DNA from 3 places in the Bacillus spongiae genome. Region 1 is predicted to be linked to each of the others. Evidence: predicted binding sites of a transcription regulator. Region 1 holds the regulator's gene; each other region holds the start of a gene.
What was found. The regulator LexA, encoded in region 1, represses DNA repair genes until DNA is damaged. The targets are predictions, from matches to a motif close to CGAACATATGTTCG.
Positions count from the first base shown of each region.

Region 2: recA (recombinase RecA) is a predicted target of LexA. The motif match lies at 4,517-4,530, and genes of this name have one in related genera.
Region 3: WAK64_RS05345 (YhjD family protein) is a predicted target of LexA. The motif match lies at 2,420-2,433, and genes of this name have one in related genera.

Region 1 covers NZ_JBBAXC010000004.1:160,999-168,578, reverse strand. Annotated here, with positions in the region: gene WAK64_RS06665 (M3 family metallopeptidase) at 1-1,287, shown strand, start outside; gene WAK64_RS06660 (L,D-transpeptidase family protein) at 1,395-1,889, opposite strand; gene lexA (transcriptional repressor LexA) at 2,271-2,891, opposite strand; gene yneA (cell division suppressor protein YneA) at 3,045-3,395, shown strand; gene WAK64_RS06645 (YneB family resolvase-like protein) at 3,392-4,042, shown strand; gene WAK64_RS06640 (DUF896 domain-containing protein) at 4,123-4,356, shown strand; gene tkt (transketolase) at 4,569-6,569, shown strand; gene sirA (sporulation inhibitor of replication protein SirA) at 6,827-7,270, shown strand; gene WAK64_RS06625 (YneF family protein) at 7,352-7,564, shown strand.
Region 2 covers NZ_JBBAXC010000002.1:396,439-404,018, forward strand. Annotated here, with positions in the region: gene ymfI (elongation factor P 5-aminopentanone reductase) at 1-104, shown strand, start outside; gene WAK64_RS04095 (DUF3243 domain-containing protein) at 177-425, shown strand; gene WAK64_RS04100 (DUF3388 domain-containing protein) at 593-1,384, shown strand; gene WAK64_RS04105 (helix-turn-helix domain-containing protein) at 1,403-2,299, shown strand; gene pgsA (CDP-diacylglycerol--glycerol-3-phosphate 3-phosphatidyltransferase) at 2,353-2,931, shown strand; gene WAK64_RS04115 (competence/damage-inducible protein A) at 2,953-4,191, shown strand; gene recA (recombinase RecA) at 4,640-5,665, shown strand; gene rny (ribonuclease Y) at 6,380-7,580, shown strand, end outside.
Region 3 covers NZ_JBBAXC010000003.1:224,628-232,207, reverse strand. Annotated here, with positions in the region: gene WAK64_RS05360 (phosphotransferase) at 1-846, opposite strand, end outside; gene lepB (signal peptidase I) at 1,046-1,582, opposite strand; gene WAK64_RS05350 (TVP38/TMEM64 family protein) at 1,603-2,217, opposite strand; gene WAK64_RS05345 (YhjD family protein) at 2,459-2,854, shown strand; gene WAK64_RS05340 (competence protein ComK) at 2,972-3,550, opposite strand; gene WAK64_RS05335 (IDEAL domain-containing protein) at 3,728-3,967, shown strand; gene WAK64_RS05330 (M48 family metallopeptidase) at 4,049-5,311, opposite strand; gene WAK64_RS05325 (enoyl-CoA hydratase-related protein) at 5,610-6,389, opposite strand; gene WAK64_RS05320 (fatty acid--CoA ligase family protein) at 6,635-7,580, opposite strand, start outside.

The sequences.
Region 1 (7,580 bases):
GAAGCTATGTATACTCAGCTTAAAAGTAAATTAAAGGTTGAATTCATTTATGATGATAAAAAGGTAGTTTCTTTTAGTGAATTAAATCATTTAGCGATGAACGATGATGACCCAATCAAAAGAATGGAAGCGTTTGAGTTTCAAACATGTAAATTAGATCAGGAAAAAGATCTTTTTGCTACGATTTTTAATAATTTTACACGGTTACGTCTGCTCCAAAACGATACGCTACAACAAGACGATATCTTATCAAATTCACTTCAGTTAAATGGAATCTCTAGAAAATCACTCTTTACAATGTGGGAAACAATAGATAATAATTTTAAAAGATTTTCTCGTTATCTAGACTTTAAAAAGAATAATCTAGATAAGCTAACATGGCATCAATTGATGACTTCACAAAAAGATAAGCAAAGTAAAATGTCTTTTTCAAAGGCCGTAGAAGAAATATTTAATTCATTAAAAAATATTGACGATGAAATGGCTAATTTTGCCCTTCATGTAATATCAGATAATTGGGTAGATGCAGAGCCAAGAACAAATAAACCTTCTGGAGGTTTTTGTGCTCCATTTTTAAGTGAAGGAGAATCTAGAATATCTTTACGATACGAAGGAACGATAGAGAGTGCAAGGATACTAGCACACGAACTAGGGCATGCATGGCATTTCAAACAATTAAAAGATGGCCCTTCTATTTCTTTTTTAGAAGAACGTTTTCCAATGAGTATCGCAGAATGTTCCTCTATTTTTTTTGAATTAATTTTTGTTGATCATTTAAAGACAGTGACGAGTGATGTAGAACTTAAACAATCTTTACTTAACTATAAAATACAAAATAGCTTAAATTATTTATTGGCCATTCGAGGAGCATTTATATTTGAGCAACTAGTCTATGAAAAAAGTAAAGATGGCCCATTAAGTCCTACTCAGTTAGAGGAATTATCAATAGAATCTCAGAAAAAAGCCTATGGTGATAGCTTAGAACAGTATCAACCTTTTGTTTGGATAAAATATGGGCATTTTTATGCATCTACCGTTCCTTTTTATAATTATCCTTATACTTTTGGTTATCTATTAAGCTTAGGTTTGTTAGCAATTGCAAAACAGGAGGGTAGTGAATTTTCTACGAAATTTAAAGGATTCTTAAGTGAAACTGGAGTAAGGACCGTTGAAGAATTAGTATATGACTACTTTACGATTGATCTTTCTAGTCCGGAATATTGGCAGCAATCGATTGATCATATTATTAAGGATATGGAAGAATATATTCAGCTTTCAACTAGTTAAGGTTCATCAGATAGGCTCTTCTATCAGCGGTTGTCTATAATTAGACCGGTAGCTTATTTCAAATGAAAAATAATTATCCTGTTCCAAAGTAATGTTCTTTAGTATTCTTACCAACCTATTGTAACGGAGGTCCCGATAGGAATAAGTTCAGCTAATTCCTCTACGTCTCGATTATACATTCTTATACATCCTTTTGAGACATATTTCCCTATAGAAGCTGGGTTATTCGTGCCATGAATTCCATAATGCTGCTTTGATAAGCTCATCCACATCGTTCCAAAGGGGCCACCTGGGTTAGGTGCTTTATTAATAATGACATAATTCCCAATGGGAGTTTGACTCAACATTTTTCCGACTCCAACTGGGTATGTCTTCATGATAGAATTTTGTTTAAATAATGTAAGTGTGCGAGTAGTTAAATTGACGACAATTTTGTAAGGTAAAGTTATTGGATCTGGTAATCCAGGAATAGTTATTTGTTGGCCATCATATAGTTTGTCTGGGTCAATGCCGGGATTGGCTGAAAGAATAACATTCATGGGCTTTCGGTAATCTTGTGAAATGGAAAACAACGTTTCACCATGAACAACCGTATGCAGCATGATGACTCCTCCTTTATTGTAATTGTGAACAATCGCGACATCAGTCGTGAGAGATTCAAAGACTATATATACATATTCGATAACTCTAGAAACATGAAAATTTACTGGAACTAGCTTTTGGAAAGGTAAATACGTTGGAAAGAGAAATGTCCTTCGCTTTACGGTTAGAGAACGGTAAAACCAAAATGAGAAAGGAGCTAAGCGGAATATTTATTATTAAATTGCCCAATAAAATAGTTTAAAAAAAGCCTTGAGGATGGCAAGGTTATCAGTTTATGGATGAGGCAATTTTTTGAAACTCACATATTAAACTCGTTAGCAATAGCGGAAAAAGGCTGTCGACTCTGTCGACAGCCTGAAAATTGTATGATGGGAAAAGTTTTAGTGAACTTGACGATACACTCCGATAACTTTTCCAAGAATAATCACATTTTGAAGAATAATCGGTTCCACTGTTGGGTTTTCAGGTTGAAGTCTAATAAAATTATCCTCTTTAAAGAAGCGTTTACACGTTGCTTCATCCTCTTCTGTCATGGCTACGACAATATCGCCATTGTTGGCTGTGTGTTGTTGTCTTACGATGACAAAATCACCATCGAGGATTCCTGCGTCAATCATACTATCTCCCATAATCTCTAGCATGAATACTTGCTCGTCCGTGGGAGCTAGTCGTTCTGGTAATGGGAAGTATTCTTCTACATTTTCAATTGCCGAAATGGGAAGTCCCGCAGTTACTTTCCCCACTAACGGTACATTTACAACTTTTTGCCTTGGAATTTGATCTTCCTCTACATTTAGTATTTCGATCGCGCGAGGCTTTGTAGGGTCACGTCGAATAATCCCTTTGCTTTCTAATCTTTCTAAATGTCCATGAACAGTAGAGCTAGAAGCTAGTCCTACAGCTTCACCGATCTCTCGTACGGAAGGGGGATATCCTTTTTCTCTTACTTCCTGTTTAATAAAATCTAAAATATCTTGCTGTCTTTTAGATAATTTTGTCATCTTCAGCACCTCGAATCTCCTCATTCTATTAAAATTAGTATACCATGAATTTCTAGTAGATACAAACATAAGTTCGAGTTTCGGTTGACATCGAACGTTCGTTCTGATTATAATACAGTTATACGAACAAATATTCGGTGGAGGCGTTGTGAAATGCTTATAAAATTAATGAAGAAATATAATTACGTACTTTTTGTTTTAGTTTTGACATTTATATCAGGTTTCGCTATGTTAAATCAGTTAGAAGAAACAAATACAGATTCTTATTTACATATAACCATTACTAGAGGAGATTCCCTTTGGGCGATCTCAGACAACTTTAAAGAGTATCATAAGATGAGTACACCAGAATTTATCTCGTGGGTATTAGATCATAATCAATTAGATGATGATAACCTTTATGAGGGAGATTCAATTATTATTCCTGTGAATAGAGAAGAGCTATCTGATTTCCAACTAGATAAGCCACAGTATGCACTAAAAGGAGCGTCGTTTTCACAATGAACTGTATAATATACTGTCGAGTAAGTACCACAAAGGATACGCAAGAATCATCCTTGGAACGGCAGGAAGAAGAATTGGTAAAACTTGCAGAACAGTGGGGGTTTCATATTCATAGAGTGATAAAAGATCAAGCGAGCGGGTATGAGCTGGATCGAGAAGGAGTTTTTTTATTGCTTGATGAAATTAAGCAACACGAAATTTCAGCTGTGTTAATACAAGATGAAACTCGCATCGGACGAGGTAATGCAAAAATTGCATTAATACACTGCTTATTAAAAGAAAATATTAAGCTTTATAGTATTTCTCATAAAGGAGAACTCCAGCTTTCAGAGTCTGATTCGATGGTGATTCAAATTGTAAGTATGGTGGAAGAGCATCAGCGTAAGTTACATAATTTAAAAATTAAACGAGGGATGAAACGGGCAGTTGAAAAAGGGTTCAAGCCACAAAACAACTTAAAAAATAGAGGGAATCTTGATGGACGTGAAAGAAAGGAAATTCCTATTGAAGAAATCGTTCGCTTAAGAAAAAATGAATTAACCTTTTCCGAAATTGCTGCAACCCTTAGAGGCTTTGGTTTTAATGTTTCTAAGGCTACCGTTCATCGGAGGTATAAAGAGTACATGGAAAAAAAAGAGGAATCATGATACTTGTCAATTAGGTAAGTTTCTTGTAACATGTCCATACAACGATGTGACATATCGACATCTAGAAAGGAGCTGAAAGCATGTTAACTCCAGATAAATTGGCAAGATTAAATGAACTTTCCAAAAAAGCCAAGGAAGATTCCTTGTCAGAAGAAGAAGCGGTGGAAAGACAATCACTCAGGGAAGAGTATTTAGCTAATTTTAGAAACTCAATGAAAAAGACGATTGAAAATACACGAATTTACGATCCAAATGGCGACGATGTCACACCGAAAAAAGTAAAAGACATTTTGGATAGAAAGAAACTGCACTAAACCGGGTGGTTAACCTCGGTTTTTTCTGTTCTTTACCCAAAGGGAATATATGGTGGTTTACCCTTAAGATGTCATCCCTTTAGCTATCCAAAATTGATAATAAGTAAAAAATCATCAATTCTATTACAATAAACTCATTGTTGTTGTATAAACTAGCAAAGAGGATTAATATTAAAACTGAGTCAAATTAGGACATGAAAGGATGTAGCGTTATGTTTAATCAAACAGATGCACTTGCTATTAATACAATTAGAACATTATCAATTGATGCAATTGAAAAAGCCAACTCAGGTCACCCTGGGATGCCAATGGGAGCGGCTCCAATGGCCTATACCCTTTGGACAGAATTTATGAATCACAATCCTAAAAACCCTGATTGGATGAACCGTGACCGTTTTGTTCTTTCTGCAGGACATGGGTCAATGCTGCTATATAGTTTGCTTCATTTATCAGGATATGACCTTCCGATGGAGGAAATTAAAAACTTCCGTCAATGGGGTAGTAAAACGCCTGGTCACCCTGAGTATGGTCATACAGTTGGGGTTGAAGCAACAACAGGTCCATTAGGTCAAGGGATTGCGATGGCTGTTGGGATGGCGATGGCGGAACGTCATTTAGCAGGAGTGTACAATAAGGATGGGTTTAATATAGTTGATCATTTTACATATTCAATTTGTGGAGATGGAGATTTAATGGAAGGTGTCTCTGCTGAAGCATCTTCACTTGCTGCGCATTTAAAACTTGGACGCCTAGTCGTTTTATATGATTCTAATGATATTTCACTAGATGGTGATTTAGATCGTTCATTTTCAGAGAGTGTAAAAGGGCGTTATGAATCATACGGATGGCAATACCTTCGTGTTGAAGATGGAACAGATGTCAATGAAATTGCGAAAGCATTGGAAGAAGCACGTCTAGACCTTGATCGTCCAACATTAATTGAAGTGAAAACGGTTATTGGATTCGGATCACCGAATAGAGCTGGAACATCAGGTGTTCACGGTGCTCCATTAGGTGCAGAAGAACGTACACTAACAAAACAATCCTACGAATGGGGATTTGAGAACGATTTCCATGTTCCTGATGAAGTTTATAACCGTTTTGATGAGAAAATTGTTCAAAAGGGTAAGCAAACAGAGGAAAAATGGAATGAATTATTCTCACAATATAAAGAGAGTTATCCTGAATTAGCCAAGCAATTTGAAACAGCAATGAAAGGTGAACTTTCTCCAGGATGGGATAAGAATTTACCAGTTTATGAAGAAGGTTCTAGCCTAGCAAGCCGCGCTTCTTCTGGTGAAGTGCTGAATGCTATTGCTCAGAGCTTGCCGAGCTTTATTGGAGGATCTGCTGATTTGGCTGGATCGAATAAAACGATGATTAAAGGGGAGAAAGACTTTACTCCTGAATCATATGATGGTCGAAATATTTGGTTCGGCGTACGTGAATTTGCTATGGGAGCAGCGTTAAATGGAATGGCATTGCACGGTGGTCTAAACGTATTTGGAGGAACATTCTTTGTGTTCAGTGACTATTTACGTCCAGCTATTCGATTATCAGCATTAATGGGCTTACCAGTCACATACGTCTTTACACATGATAGTATTGCTGTTGGGGAAGATGGCCCAACTCACGAACCAATCGAACAGTTACCATCTTTACGAGCAATCCCTAACCTTTCTGTCATTCGCCCTGCTGATGGAAATGAAACAGCTGCAGCTTGGAAATCAGCCGTTTCTTCTAAAAATAAGCCGTCTCTTCTCGTTTTGACTCGTCAAAACTTACCAACTATTCCTGGTTCGGTAGATAAAGCAGCAGAAGGGGTCGAAAAAGGTGCTTATGTTATTTCAGCTAGTGGAAAAGCAGAAGCAGATGCTCTTTTACTTGCTGCCGGTTCTGAAGTAGGATTAGCAGTTGAAGCACAAAAAGCACTTTTAGAAGAGGGAATTGATGTATCTGTCGTTAGTATGCCAGCATGGGATCGTTTTGAAGAACAGTCTGCTGAATATAAAAACTCCGTTATTCCAAAAACAGTGAAAAAGCGTTTAGCCATTGAAATGGCGGCTCCACTAGGTTGGGATCGATATGTTGGAGATGAAGGAGATATTTTAGCTATTAATGGCTTTGGTGCTTCTGCTCCTGGAGATAAAATTATGAAGGAATATGGCTTCACAGTAGAAAATGTTGTTTCCCGAGTTAAAGCTTTATTTTAAATTTTAACTACAAAATAGGGTTGGAACATTAACTAGTTTGAATTGCCTAAAACAATAGATAAAACTAGTTGAAGATAAAAGGACCATACATTCTAGACTCGTCTAGTTGTATGGTCTTTCTTCATTTGCAAGATGGCTAACGGATCATACACTAGCCGACTAATTTCAACAAAAAAAGTGGAGATTTCTATCATTATTCAACACCTATTCTCATTGACTCTTTTTATAATTAAAAGAAAGGGGAAAAGGGTGAGAAAATGATACGAAGTTTTTCTATTTATTGGATTCAAGATGAAGTGGCCGCTTATTTTTATGGAAGAGAACGATTGTTTTTTACTCTTTTTAACGATTATCAACAGGCTGAAGGAGTGCTGAAGCAAATGCTTAAGCAGCAAATAGAGTATATTACGAAACCCCTACCTTATCTCCTAACTCATCGCTTAATTCAGCAGTGCCTTCTACAAAAAAAACTCTTGCAAAATAAGAATCAATATCTCATTCATTATCCAGAATATAATAGTAGCGCATGCTTAGAAATATACGATCGATGCTTTCACATCCATGCGGAAGGAATGTATGATGCGGAAGCTGTATTTTTTGAAATTTTAAAGAAATTTGAGGGGAAACTACTAGCGATAGACCTTGAAAATGAACAATTTGGGTGGATTAAGCCAATTAAGGAAAGAAAGTTTGTTTATTAGAGGAAAATCGACATGAAGTATTGTATAATTTGAAAGGGTTTAGTACACTTTGATAGAAACAACATGAAGGAGGAAAGGTTTATGCTACCTTATATTTTGGTCGGCTTAGGAGCACTAGTTGCCGGTGTTGCGATTGGCTTTTTTATCGCTCGTCGATACATGATGAGCTACTTAAAGAAAAACCCACCTATTAATGAACAAATGCTACGAATGATGATGATGCAAATGGGTCAAAAACCATCGCAAAAGAAAATCAATCAAATGATGAATGCAATGAACAAACAAATGAAATAACGGTGTCTTAGTTAGA
Region 2 (7,580 bases), on a different contig from region 1:
CTTATCCAAGTGAGACAGCAGATGCCGTAGCTTACTTAGTCTCAGACCAATCTTCATATATAACAGGACAAGTATTGGGGGTTAATGGTGGATGGTATATGTAAATTTTATACACCGTATATTTTAGCCATTCAGTCGTACACTATAATTGTAACTTTAAAATGGGAGGTTGCATCATGAGTGTATTAGACAATTGGCAAGAATGGAAAGGCTTTTTAGGAGATCGTCTACAACACGCAGAACAAGACGGACTGAATAAGGATGTCATTAATGATTTAGCGTATCAAATTGGAGATTATTTAGCGAAGCAAGTAGAACCGAAAAATGAACAAGAAAAGGTATTGGCAGATCTTTGGTCAGTAGCGTCAGAGGAAGAGCAACATGCCATAGCCAATATAATGGTCAAACTTGTTCAAGATCATTAAATCGGAAGAGGGGGAATCCCTCTTTCTTTTTTTTTTTGAAAACTTGCAAACAAAACTCATAATTCTTTCCTAATATGTTAAAATCATATATGATGGTAATTACGTAAAGAACAGACATTTTACTAATCTTTATCAAATTTTTTATGAAATAGACCTGGGAGGTTATGATGGCAAAAACAGAATGGTATTTAGAATATGAAATTCAAAAAAACCGTCCAGGGCTTCTAGGGGATATTTCTTCCTTACTAGGTATGCTTTCCATAAATATTGTTACAATTAATGGTGTTGACGAAGGGAGAAGGGGGTTATTGTTACTAGCTGACAATAATGCTCAAATCACTCGTTTGGAATCAATTCTACGAACTATGGATACGATAAACGTAACAAAGATTCGAGAACCTAAATTAAGGGATAGGTTGGCTATTCGCCACGGTCGCTATATTCAACGTGATGCTGATGATAAAAAGACCTTCCGCTTTATTCGTGATGAACTAGGCCTGTTGGTTGACTTTATGGCAGAGCTTTTCAAGCAAGAAGGTCATAAGTTAATCGGTATAAGAGGAATGCCAAGGGTTGGGAAAACAGAATCTATTGTTGCTTCAAGCGTTTGTGCCAATAAAAAATGGTTATTTGTATCCTCGACACTTTTAAAGCAAACGATCCGCAGTCAATTAATTAAAGATGAATATAATGAAAATAATATTTTTATCTTAGATGGAATCGTCTCTACAAAATCTACAAATGAAAAGCATTGGCAGCTTGTAAGAGAAATTATGAGAATGTCTTCAGTAAAAGTTATTGAGCATCCCGATGTTTTTGTTCAAAATTCAGAATATACGATGGATGACTTTGATTATTTTATTGAACTACGAAATGATCCAGAAGAAGAAATTACATATGAACTTGTCCAACGAAATCAGTTTTTTCAAGAACATGATTTCGGAGGGTTTGATTTTTAACGTTAGAAGGTGGTTGTGTTGACCGAACTAGGCGCTCGTTTGAAAGCGGCCAGAGAAGAAAAGGGATTTTCCTTAGAGGATCTTCAACGAAAAACGAAAATACAGAGAAGATATTTAATAGGAATTGAAGAAGGAAATTATGAATTAATGCCTGGGAAATTTTATGTTAGGGCATTTATTAAGCAATATGCTGAGGCAGTTGATTTGCACCCTGAAGAGATTTTCGATGAATATGCGAATGAAATTCCGAATGTTGAAGCGAATGAAATTCCACAACAGTTATCCCGAGTTTCATCACGCAAAAAGAAGGTGACAGATTCGACATCAAAAATAGTAGATATTATTCCAAAGCTGTTGGTTTTCATCATTATTGTTGGAATCGCATTTTTGGCATGGTATTTATTTCAGCGATATGTTGACCCAAGTGATAATTTAAGTCAAAAAGCTGCTAAAGATGGAGCAAAAGATGAAATTATTTTAGAGGACAACCTTGCTGTTGAGGTAACAGAAGAAGAATCAACAGATGGAGAAGCACCTTCAACGGATGAGGAGTCGGGTGACGAGGAAATAATCAATACACCTTCTCAAGAAATTGTCGTAAAGGGCACTTTGGGTGTTGAAACGACATATGAGTTGAAGAATGCTGATGCGTTTAATCTGGAGTTAACGGCACTCGATGAACAGAATTCATGGGTTACAGTATACAATGGAAGTGATGAGATACTGTATGATAAGAGTTTAGCAAATGGGGATTCCCTATCATATGACTTATCAAATGACACGGAAGCATACCTTGTAATTGGATATGCTCCGGCTGTGACCATTACAATAAACGGTGAGCCTTTGTCTTATGAGATTGACGTGAACGACGAAGTTGTACAGAAGATTTCGATTCAGTATGTAAAGACAGAATAGTCATCTATTTGGGGTGACTATTTTTACTTACAACATTTTGGAGGAATTTTAACATGAATGTACCAAATAAGATTACCATTTCAAGGATTTTTCTAATCCCTATTTTTGTTGTTATGATGCTTGTTGATTTTGGATGGGGAGAGTTAGCTCTTTTCGGAACGACGATGCCTGTTGAGCATTTTGTAGGAGCGCTTATTTTTATTATTGCATCCACTACGGATTGGGTGGACGGCTATTATGCACGGAAATACGATATGGTAACGAATTTAGGGAAGTTTTTAGATCCGTTAGCGGACAAGCTATTAGTGTCAGCAGCACTTATCATTCTAGTTGATTTGAATATGGCCCCATCGTGGATTGTCATTTTAATTATTTCTAGGGAGTTTGCTGTAACAGGGTTACGCCTTGTGTTAGCTGGGTCCGGTGAAGTTGTAGCTGCTAAAATGTTAGGGAAAATCAAAATGTGGACACAAATTGTCGCGATATCAGCTCTACTTCTTCACAATGTGATTTTTGAAAGTATTTCATTTCCGTTTGCAACTATCGCCCTATGGGTTGCCTTATTCTTTACATTGTGGTCAGGTTGGGATTATTTTGTGAAAAATCGTGAAATATTCAGAAATTCAAAATAGGTTTTTAAGGAGGGGAGTCTAATGCGTGCAGAGATCATCGCTATTGGCTCTGAACTATTACTCGGACAGATTGTGAATACGAATGCCAAGTTTTTATCTCAACATTTAGCAGAAATGGGGATTCCGGTTTATTACCACACAGTCGTAGGGGATAATGCTGATCGATTGAAACAAGCGATAGAAATAGCTGAATCACGCTCTTCCTTAATCATCTTTACGGGTGGATTAGGCCCAACGAAAGATGATTTGACGAAAGACACGATTGCTAAGCATATTGGAGTAGAGCTCGAATTACATGAACAGGCAATGAACATGATTGAGAAGTACTTTCAAAAAGCAAATCGAACGATGACAGAGAATAACCGAAAACAAGCCATGGTGTTGAAAAATGCGACTATCCTTTCAAATGATTACGGTATGGCACCTGGGATGCTTTATAAAAATGAGACGCATTATTACATGCTGCTTCCGGGACCACCTAAGGAATTAGAACCGATGTTTATGCAATATGGTAGGGATGCCCTACTAAATGAATTGGACGAGCAACAGGTGATAAAATCCAAAGTATTACGCTTTTTTGGTATTGGTGAGGCTCAACTTGAAACAGAGATAGAAGATATTATCGATGAGCAATCAAACCCAACTGTGGCCCCTCTTGCTAGTAACGGAGAAGTCAAACTTCGTCTAACTGCCAAGCATATGTCTGAGCAAGAGGCAGATAAATTAATTCAAGCTCTTGAAGAAAAAATTAAGAAACGGATTGGTCAATACTTATATGGCTATAATGACTCCTCATTAATGGGGGAAGTTGTTCGTTTACTGAAGAGCCATAATAAAACGATATCCATAGCAGAAAGTTTAACAGGTGGCTCATTTAGTGCAGAGCTCACTTCCTTTCCTGGCATTAGTGAGAATTTTTTCGGTGGAATTGTGTGTTATTCGAATGAGGCGAAAAAAGATTTGTTACACGTTCAACAAAATACGCTTGATTCTTCTGGAGCGATTAGTTCAGAATGTGCTGCAGAAATGGCCGTTAATATTCGAGAGAAATTAAAAACGGACATAGGGATTAGTTTTACCGGTGTAGCAGGTCCAGATCCTAGTGAGGGAAAAGATGTTGGGACGGTTTGGATTGGGCTATCGTTTAAAGGAAGGGAACCTTATACTTTTCCACTACAGTTAGCAGGTACCCGACAATCGATTCGGATGAGAACGACTAAATATGGTTGTTATTATATATTGAAACATTTTCTAGCATAACAATGGCCCCTGTTTTACAAGGGGTCTTTGTTATGCTCGTTTCCATTTATCGACAAGTTTCATCATAGTTTCATAAGAACAATGGGAATGAGAAAGACGGGGGAGTTAACATGAACTCAATTTATAGGTTGAGCAGTTTTTTATACGCTGAATAAAAAGATGGACTGAACGAATTGTGTGGGCAAAGGAACAAAGCATAGTTAATGAGATGAATAATGATTCGCTACTTCTAAATCAAATCATGCTTTTTGTAATTATGCACTTATAAAAAATTAGACCTCCATTAAGATGGATTTCAGATTCAAAAAAACACCAGTAAAAAAAGCGAACATTTATTCGTTTTTTGCTTGGCAAAACAGGTAAACTGGTTTATAGTATAGATAGCTTAACAAATTAAACATAACTTTTAGTTAAACAATAGAATGCTATGAAAGAGGAGGAAATATTGGTGAGTGAACGTAAAGCTGCCTTAGATATGGCATTGAAACAGATAGAGAAACAATTTGGAAAAGGGTCAATTATGAAGCTTGGAGAAGAAACAGAACGAAGGGTTTCTACAATACCAAGTGGATCATTAGCGTTGGATGCAGCATTAGGAATTGGGGGATATCCTAGGGGGAGAATAATCGAAACGTATGGACCGGAAAGCTCTGGTAAAACGACAGTTGCTTTACATGCGATAGCTGAGGTACAAGCCCAAGGTGGTCAAGCTGCGTTTATTGACGCTGAGCATGCGTTAGATCCAGTTTATGCACAAAAGCTAGGTGTTAATATTGAAGAACTACTATTATCTCAACCCGATACAGGTGAGCAAGCACTGGAAATAGCTGAGGCACTTGTTCGAAGCGGAGCAGTTGATATTATTGTTATCGATTCTGTTGCTGCGCTTGTTCCAAAGGCAGAAATCGAAGGGGAAATGGGAGATTCACATGTTGGTTTACAAGCTCGATTAATGTCTCAAGCACTTCGTAAGCTTTCTGGAGCGATTAATAAGTCTAATACTATTGCCATTTTCATTAACCAAATTCGTGAAAAAGTGGGTGTTATGTTCGGGAACCCTGAAACAACACCAGGTGGGCGTGCACTTAAGTTCTATTCGTCTGTTCGTTTAGAGGTTCGTCGTGGCGAAACATTAAAACAAGGAAATGAAATGGTTGGGAATAAAACAAGAATTAAAGTCGTGAAGAATAAAGTAGCACCACCGTTCCGTTTAGCAGAAGTGGATATAATGTATGGGGAAGGTATCTCTAAAGAAGGTGAAATCATTGACTTAGGTTCTGAGCTTGATATCGTTCAGAAGAGTGGTTCATGGTATTCCTACAATGATGAACGTCTAGGTCAAGGTCGAGAAAATGCTAAGCAATTTTTGAAAGAAAACCCTGAAATTCGTCAAGAAATCATGGTTAAGATTCGTGAACATTATGGTCTAGATACGGGTATAGTAGAAGAAGGCCAAGATCAGTTAGACATCTAAATACGGTGCTTAAGGAGAGGGAATTCGCTTCAGAATTTACCTCTCCTTTCTTAAATTCAGAAGGTCTACAAAGGAAAGGAACTTCGCTGTGCAGCTAGGCCTACAGGATGTAGGTCATGAAGGCGTTGCGACAGGACGTCGCGAATTTAGCCTTCGTTCCTTGATGTTGTCCAGCTGCGTCGGCTTGTGGCTCGGGGTCAACTGGCCACCCCACTCCGGAAATCAGGATTTCCTGCGTGTCGCGTCAGTTGCCTGTCGCCCCAAATCGAGCCGACTACGCTTAGGCCTACAGGATGTAGGTCATGAAGGCGTTGCGACAGGACGTCGCGAATTTAGCCTTCGTTCCTTGATGACTCAAGTTTATACGTCGCTAAACGGTCAGTTCCGCATTTCTTTTTGTCTAGCTGCGTCGGCTTGTGGCTCGGGGTCAACTGCCACCCCACTCCGGAAATCAGGATTTCCTGCGTGTCGTGTCAGTTGCCTGTCGCCCCAGATCGACCCGACTTCGCTTTTCTTTGTGGAATTGTTTTCCTCTTATGGAGCGAACCCCTTGACAATCAAATTTTACAGAATTAAAATTAACTTGTATAATTTTAATTTTTTTCAATGAGTTATGAAAATCTTAGAGCTGTATATTGAAGAGATGTAATACAATGTATCAGCAGACATGTTAAAAACATGAGTTAAAGTTTCATAGCAATAGGAGGTGAAATAATGCAAGAAGCATTGATTCTTATCATCTCCATTTTGCTTGGCCTAATCGTAGGTGTCGTTGTTGGCTATTTTTATCGAAGATCGATTGCAGAAGCAAAAATTGCAGGCGCCCATAACGCTGCAGATCAAATTCTTGAAGAAGCAAAGCGTGAAGCTGAAGCTCTTAAGAAGGAAGCGCTCTTAGAAGCAAAAGATGAAAATCACCAGCTTCGTATTGAAACAGAACGTGAACTTCGTGAACGAAGAAATGAATTGCAAAAACAAGAAAATCGGTTAATGCAAAAAGAAGAGAACCTTGATCGAAAAGACGAATCTCTGGCAAAACGTGAGATGACTTTAGAACGAAAAGAGGATTCTCTCATCAAAAGACAACAACATATTGATGAGATGGAAAGCAAAGTGGACGAGATGAAACAATCTCAGCAAGCTGAACTAGAACGCATTTCAAGTTTAACTAGAGATGAAGCAAGAGCCATTATTCTTGATCAAGTTGAGAGTGAGCTTTCCCATGATATTGCCATAATGGTAAAGGAACAAGAGAACCGTGCCAAGGAAGAGGGAGATAAGAAAGCGAAAGAGATTCTTTCTTTAGCTATTCAACGTTGTGCAGCTGAGCATGTAGCAGAAACGACAGTATCAGTTGTAAATCTTCCAAATGATGAGATGAAAGGTAGAATAATCGGTCGTGAAGGTCGTAATATTCGAACACTTGAGACATTAACAGGAATTGATTTAATTATTGATGATACTCCAGAAGCAGTTATTTTATCAGGGTTTGATCCAATACGTCGTGAAACAGCTCGTATTGCTCTTGAGAAACTTGTTCAGGACGGTCGTATACACCCAGCTCGTATAGAAGAGATGGTAGACAAGTCTAGACGCGAGGTAGATGAATATATTCGCGAAGTGGGAGAACAAACGACTTTTGAAGTAGGCGTACATGGACTCCATCCTGACTTAATCAAAATTTTAGGACGTTTAAAGTATCGTACAAGTTATGGTCAAAATGTTCTGAAGCACTCTATGGAAGTAGCGTTCCTATCTGGACTACTTGCTGCAGAATTAGGAGAAGACGAAACCCTTGCTCGTCGTGCTGGTTTACTTCATGATATCGGTAAAGCGATAGACCATGAAGTAGAAGGAAGCCATGTTGAGATAGGTGTGGAGTTAGCGACAAAATATAAGGAACATCCTGTAGTGA
Region 3 (7,580 bases), on a different contig from region 1:
TAGAAGCCACCCTAATCCTCTGTATACACAAGCTAGTTGATCTGAAATCTTCAATATTTCTTCTAGCTCCTTCATCGGCGCAAATTTCGTCCATGGTTCTAAATAGCTCGGTCTAAATTCATTTATAATCGTTAGCCATTCTGAATCATACTGAGCCCACTCATGAAGAACATTCCAAAATACCCTTGTACTAAAAAATGGATGTGTTACTGCTGCATCTCCCCAGTCAAAAAAGATGGGTTTTCCCTCCACTAATTGAATATTCCCTGAATGTAAATCTCCATGATCCAAAGAACAGGGGACAATTCCTTCTATCTTGTCACACATCTCTAATAGCTCTTCTTGAATGTTCATAATGGTCACCGTTTTCTCATGACTTAGTCCGGTTTGACACATCTCGTTTAGATTTGATTGAATCTCTCTTTTAAGTATTGGTAACCGGCGGTCTGGAACTCCTAGTTGAATCAGCTGTTCCACATGTTTCGTTTCATTCACCTGCAGCTCAGCATATTCTTGAAGTGCTTGCTTCCATACCTTCTTATCCTTCACTTCTCGTAATGGCTGCCCTTGTAGTTCCTTCATCAACAACCACGGTTTAGCCGGATGGAATGCTGTTACTTCAACTGATTTATCTGAATAAAACGAATGCAAATGGTGCGCTAATTTCCCTTCAAATTTAGCTATTGTTCCACTGTCTTTATAATAGAAAGTTCCTTTATTCGTGGATATTTTTTGGATGACTGTTAAATCGGTTGCCTTTATCTCTTCCATTGTAGCGGTTGGTATTGCCTTAACATTTTCTACTTCTCTCTTTATCCATCTTTCGGCTTCAAGTGTCAGCTTCATCTTATTCACCACTCTTCTCCTCCAAAGAATTACTGTATCTATGTCCCGTTAGCTTTTCGAACTTCGAACAGGACCTACTTTACATCCCTTTGGGCAATACATATCAAGGATCAGCTTTAATAAATGCCTACGAAAGTATAAGTAATATAGCGTCTAGTTAGCTTTTTCAATGAAAAAAGAACTCAAATCTCGAGTCCTCCTACTTTATACTAAATTCCCAATCGTCAATTGGCCAATACCGTAAACCTACTTCCCCTACCACATCGTCAATATCTACAAACCCAAAATGGCGACTATCTGTACTGCCCCTTCTATTATCTCCAAGAACAAAAAGCTTCCCTTCAGGAACTTCAACTGTTAAATCCCCGGTTAGTCTATCGAACAATAATTGCTTTTTAGACTGGTCTAAATAAGGCTCATCTTGCGGTTCACCGTTCACGTATAATACATCATTTTGGTACTGGATTGTATCGCCTGGAACTCCGATGACTCTTTTAACATAATCCTCTTCTCCATTTGCATGAAATACAACAATATCAAACCGGTCAATATCTCCAATAAAATAGCCAATTTTATTCACGATCAGCTTATTCCCATCACGAATGGTAGGTACCATTGATTGACCAATCACAGAATAATTATCGAATAAAAATAAGCGGATGAGGATAAAAAGAATGAACCCTATCCCTAGTGCTTTAATCCACTCTTTAACTTCTCTCTTTATGGTATCCTTCAATTACAGTCCCTCCAGCAAGTCTACCTTCTTTGGTGCTCTTTTATTTTTTGATTTAATCGCACTTCAAGTCGCTTTCCAACTAACCAGAGAATAAAAATAATACCTAGCGCAAGGCCTGTCTTAGTTGGCTGAGTAATCAATGCTCTTAAATCATAACCAATATAACTAATTATAAAGATCATAACCATCTTCCCTGTTAATACAGCTAGCATGTATTGATAAATATTCATTCGTGACAATCCTGCTACAATATTCACAACGGCTGATGGTGTAAACGGAAAACAGAGTAGCAAAAAGAGTGGCCCAAATCCGTGATCTTCAATCCAATTCATCAATCGCTGTACTTTTTGATGACGTTGCAAAAAACGGAGTATTTTTTTTTGCCCGTATTTTCTCACAATTAAAAACACAATAAACGCACCTAAACTTGCACCTATCCATGAAAATAAAAAGCCCCACCATAAGCCGAATGCATTTGCATTTGCTAGAACAAAGAGAAATAATGGTAAAAATGGAAAGAACGCCTCAATCATTGGAAGTAAGATACCCGCAATTGGTCCAAACGATCGATAGTGCTGTATTAATTGCATAATATTGTCTAATGTCAGCCACTCTTTTACTAGTTGCATGTCCATAAAAATTTTTCCCCTTAATGAAAGTCAACATCAACGATTCTTTAATCTGCTTAATTCGAAGTATATCATAGCCTGTTCTATTTCCCTATTAAAACCTTTTAACTTTTAAATGTTGGAACCGTTAAAACATTTTTTATTCCTTATAAAATTCTTTTCCACTTACCTATTGAATAATAATAATGAACTAAGTACAATATAGATAAGAACATACGTTCTTTAATGTGAAAAGGAGTTTTCTCTTATGACTAGAATTCCTGAAGGTGACCGTAACCTTTTAGAACAAGCGATTTATTTACCAATGGTATTAACAGTATTGAACCAAGATTTAAGCCTTATACAAAAAAGCCCCTTTAAATTAAAAGGACCTTATACAGAATGGATTGAAGAGACAATGAAAGTAATCCAAAAGGATTTAAGTGCAGTCAAAAAAGCGATGAAAAAACAAGGCATGAAGGTAAAACGTTTGGAGTCAGATGATACATTTACGATGTACTTATTTTTATATAAGGGATATGAAGAACACCACAATTATTTTAATCCCCGGCTTCGAAACGGTGTTGAGAGCTTAATGCACCATTATTTATACAAACGTTTCAGTCTCAGCAACCCTTTCAATACAAAAAAGGAAACAAGATGACAATTGGGGAATGAAGCTGTTTGTCAGAAAAGGATGAGCTAACGGCTCACCTTATGATGGCTGTCAGCTTCTTTAGCTTCTACATTAGTCCTTCACAAGCTACTAATTCTGCCTGCGTCACACTCGATTCTTTCTTTTCCGTCCATCTACCCAATAATTAGTTTTCTTTTCAAGCTCGTTTGTTTGACGTTCTAAAAGGTGTTTTTCTTTCTTTTTCATTTCGTCAATTGCATACATGAAGCGGCCTGTTAAGGTGAGAGTTCTTGCACGTTGTGTCCCAAATGAGCTAGCAGAAATCGGAATGTGGAAGGATTGTCCATTCTTAAAAATAACATTCGTCATTTTTGCATTCACTCGCTCATGGAGATGAACGTATTTTTCACAAACCCAAATGCAATTAGAATGAGAAGGTGACGTTGTAGGGAAAGAAAAAATGGATGTATGACTATCGATGATAATAGGTGCTTTATAGACAATTCCAGTTAAGCGTTTCGTACCTTCTCTTCTTCCTTCATAGGAAGAACCGAAATATTCACAACTTTTCCGCACAATGTCTATTGGAGGATGAGGAGATACATATTCATCATAAAACTCGATAATACGGGTATATAGTTTTGTCCCACATTGAAAAGGAAGTAAAATCATTGTTTGTGGATTCATTTCATATTCCTCGATCATTTCAACATTTTCAATCATTTATTCGCCACCTTTTTATTTACTCGTTTAAGTATAACATATTTTTCCAATATTACATTTTATTCTGACGAAATATACCTATTTTTATTTTCTTTATTTTCTAAAAATTTAAAAAACTAGTTGATAATTCTGTAATCGTTCCATATAATAAGAAAAAGACTTCAGAGGTGATTGTAAATGGAAAACAAAAAATCCTATGCTGAGTTAATGAAGGCTTGTGCAATGACCCGTAAACAGTCCCCTGAATTAACGATGACTCAAATTTATATTGACATGGTGCTACAAGAAGTTTTATTTCATCACAAGAGGGAAATATTACAAAGAAAAGTTGATTTAGCACTTGATCAAAGGAATCACGGAAATTTCATTCATTATTCTACCCTTTTAAACGAATTGAAGCTGCAAAACGATATGTAACGAATTCCCCCTAAATTCAAGGGGGAATTTTTTTAGACAAAAAAAGGAGATAAACCTATCTCCTTTTTCAGATTAGATTATTCACTCTTCTTCTTTAAACTGTTCTAATCTTGATAATCGTTCCATCATCGTAGGATGGCTATACCTAAATAACTTTACTAAATAAGGAGGATTTACTTGACTTAACCCTACTCGAGAAAGCTCTTGAAAAGAAGAAATAGCCGCTTCTTTATCCTCAGTTAGTTCAATAGCATATCGATCCGCACGAGTCTCCGTATATCGTGATGATAAATTCGTGAGTGGGCTAGCCATAAATAATAAAAACGAGGACAACAATAAAAATAGTGGAAAAGAACTTATATGAGAAACTTCTTTTATTTTAAGATCATTCCCATGCTTTTGTATAAGGTATTCCATCCACTTTGCTATAATCCATAGGCCGAATAGAGAAAGGATTAAATATCCTCCTATTCCAAAGTAAATATGTTTTTCCACATAATGCGCCATTTCATGGGCCATCACAAAAAGGATTTCATCTTTTGATAGTTTTTCTAATGTGGTATCCCAAAGGACAATACGAGAATTTGATCCGATTCCTATAACATATGCATTGAGAGCATTCGTTTCTTCTGACTTGTTTACTTCAAATACGTGCTCTGCTGGAATATTTGCTTCATTAGCTAAGGTAAGAATTTCAGCTTCCAACTCTTTATTTTGTAAAGGGTAAAAATCATTATAAAGCGGATCAATCATGACAGGTTGGACAAACATGATAAATAACGTAAAAGGAACAGATAATGCCCAAGCCGCCAGCCACCACCTCTTCTTAAACTTCTTCATTAATGCATATAGTACAATGACAATAACGAGCATCAAAATATAGTTGATCCAAAAATCAAGCAATTCGTCCCCCATCCACTGAGAGAAATTTTGCGTTGAAATATTATACGTTGTAGAAAAATAAAAAGATAAATATTGAAAAGGATAGACAATGACAAAGGCTAGAATATTTAACCAAAAAAGGTATACAGCCTTTTGTAAAAAAGCAAACTTTGTTGTTTTTTCTGCCCAATTGGCAAATGCTCTCGAAACGCCGAAAATAAGAATTAGAAAATAAAGCAACCATTCATACGGTGTGGACATAAAAAAGAGTAGATTTCGTATTTTACTATACTCTTCACTCAGCATAAGTTCACGACTATTCATAAACGTTGCAGGGTCCGCACTTGTTCCCATCATTTCTTCAGGTATCGTACTGTCTCCTAAAAAGAATAAATAAATATACATTAACAAACCGAAAACAAAATATAACATTAATGCACGAAAGGACCATTTTCTTAACACTAAACATACCCCCTTCTCGTCCCCATTACTATATGTAGTTCCAGCCCCTATCATTTAGAACACTGAAAAAAAGAGGGAAATTACGAGATTATTGCGATAAAGATAATAGAAGAAGATGTTTACGGCTCTAAGGCTCTGAAATTAAAAGTTGTAGAATAAATAACATATTATGTATTCACTAAAGTTTAATAAAGGAGAGAGCTATTACTGTAGTTATAACTCTCTCCCCTTATTTCATGTGTTTATTTGAAAATTTTTTAAATTTTTTATATGCTTTTTTACACTGTCTTCTTAAATATTATTTCCCTTTAAATTCTGGTTTTCTTTTTTCACTAAAAGCAAGCAATGCTTCCAAACGATCCTCTGTAGGTATCGTTAATTCATAAGCTTTACGCTCAATTTGTAAACCTGTATGTAGATCTACATTCATACCATTTTTGATCGCGAATTTTGCTTGCCTTACCGCTATCGGCCCATTTTTCATTAATTGTTTAGCAAATTCCTCTACTTCCGATTGAAAATTTGAACGGCTAACAATTTTAGTTAATAGTCCGTATTCATACGCTTCTTCTGATGAAAGACGCTTTGCCGTCAAAATCAATTCCATTGCCTTTGATTCACCAATTAAGCGAGGTAACCTTTGTGTACCTCCTGCTCCTGGAATAATGGCCAAACTCGTTTCAGTTAAACCCATTTTTGTATCCTCTACAGCAATGCGAAAATCACAGGAAAGAGCTAGCTCCATTCCACCACCAAACGCATAGCCATTTATCGCAGCGATCGTTGGCTGTGGTAACCCTTCAACAGCAGAGAAAACTTCACCAATTTTATTAACATTCCGCTTCACTTGTAGCTCCGTTAATGTTTTACGTTCTTTTAAATCAGCGCCAACACTAAACGCTTTTTCCCCTGCCCCTCGAAAAACAACGACTCTAATATCAGGATTAATTCTTAAACTTTCAACAACCTCTCCTAATTCACGTAACGTTTCATAATTAAACGCATTCATCGCCTCTATTCGATTTAGGGTCACAACAGCCAGATTCCCTTTTTGCTCTATTTGAATGTTCCTTTCCATCTTTCTTCCTCCCCCTTTATTCCTTTGTACCTTTTCTACATAAAAAATTAAATTCCTTTTTCTCTAGCCGACCTTCTTCCTATCCTTAACATAAATTTCCATTCCCTAAAATGGGGAAAACATAAAGACAAACATAAAAGGCTTGAGTTCGCAATAATATCCAACTCAAGCCTTTCACATAATGCCATAAAATAACTTTTCTTACCCACTCAATCTAGCCAATACCTTATAAATGCATCTATAATTTATGCCTGTAGTACTTGCTGCTTTAAAGCACGTCGTAAAATTTTTCCCGTCGTGTTTTTTGGCAGTTCATCAATGAAGTCAATGGAGCTCGGCAGCTTGTACTTAGCCAAATGTTCCTTACAATAATTCATAACATCAGCTTCCGTCAAATCATGATTCTTTTTAACAACAAAACAACGAATCGCTTCACCAAAGTCTGGATCCGGTACGCCAAAAACAGCCGCTTCTATAATGCCTTCATGTGCATACAAAATTTCTTCGATTTCACGGGGATACACATTATATCCACCTACAATGATCATGTCTTTTTTACGATCAACAATATAAAAATACCCTTCATCATCCATCGTCGCTATATCCCCAGTGTAGAGCCAACCATCCTTAATCGTAGCAGCTGTCTCCTCAGGCATTTTATAATAGCCTTTCATAATATTAGGTCCCCTACAGATAAGCTCACCGACTTCTCCCACCGGTAATTCTTCCCCTAGTTCATTGACTATTTTATTTTCAATATTTAGAACGTTTGTACCAATTGACCCTGGTTTTCGCGGACGATCTAATGGATTAAAACATGTTACTGGAGAGGCTTCGGATAATCCATACCCTTCAGAAACTGCTACGTTAAACTTTTTCTCAAAATTCTTTAAGAGTGCGACTGGCATCGATGAGCCACCAGAAATACAAAGGCGTAATGATGATAAATCATCCGGGTTCCCATCTTCATATTGGAATAAGAAATTATACATTGTCGGTACACCAGCAAACACCGTTGCATCATATTTCTTCGCCATACGGAACACTTCTGCTGGACTAAATTTTGGAACAATCAGTAAGGTTGCACCCCTTGTGAGTGGAGCATTTAATACAACTGTTAAACAAAAAACATGAAACATAGGAAGCGTAGTGACCACTCGATCCTCCTGAGTCATTTTCAAGTACTCTCCG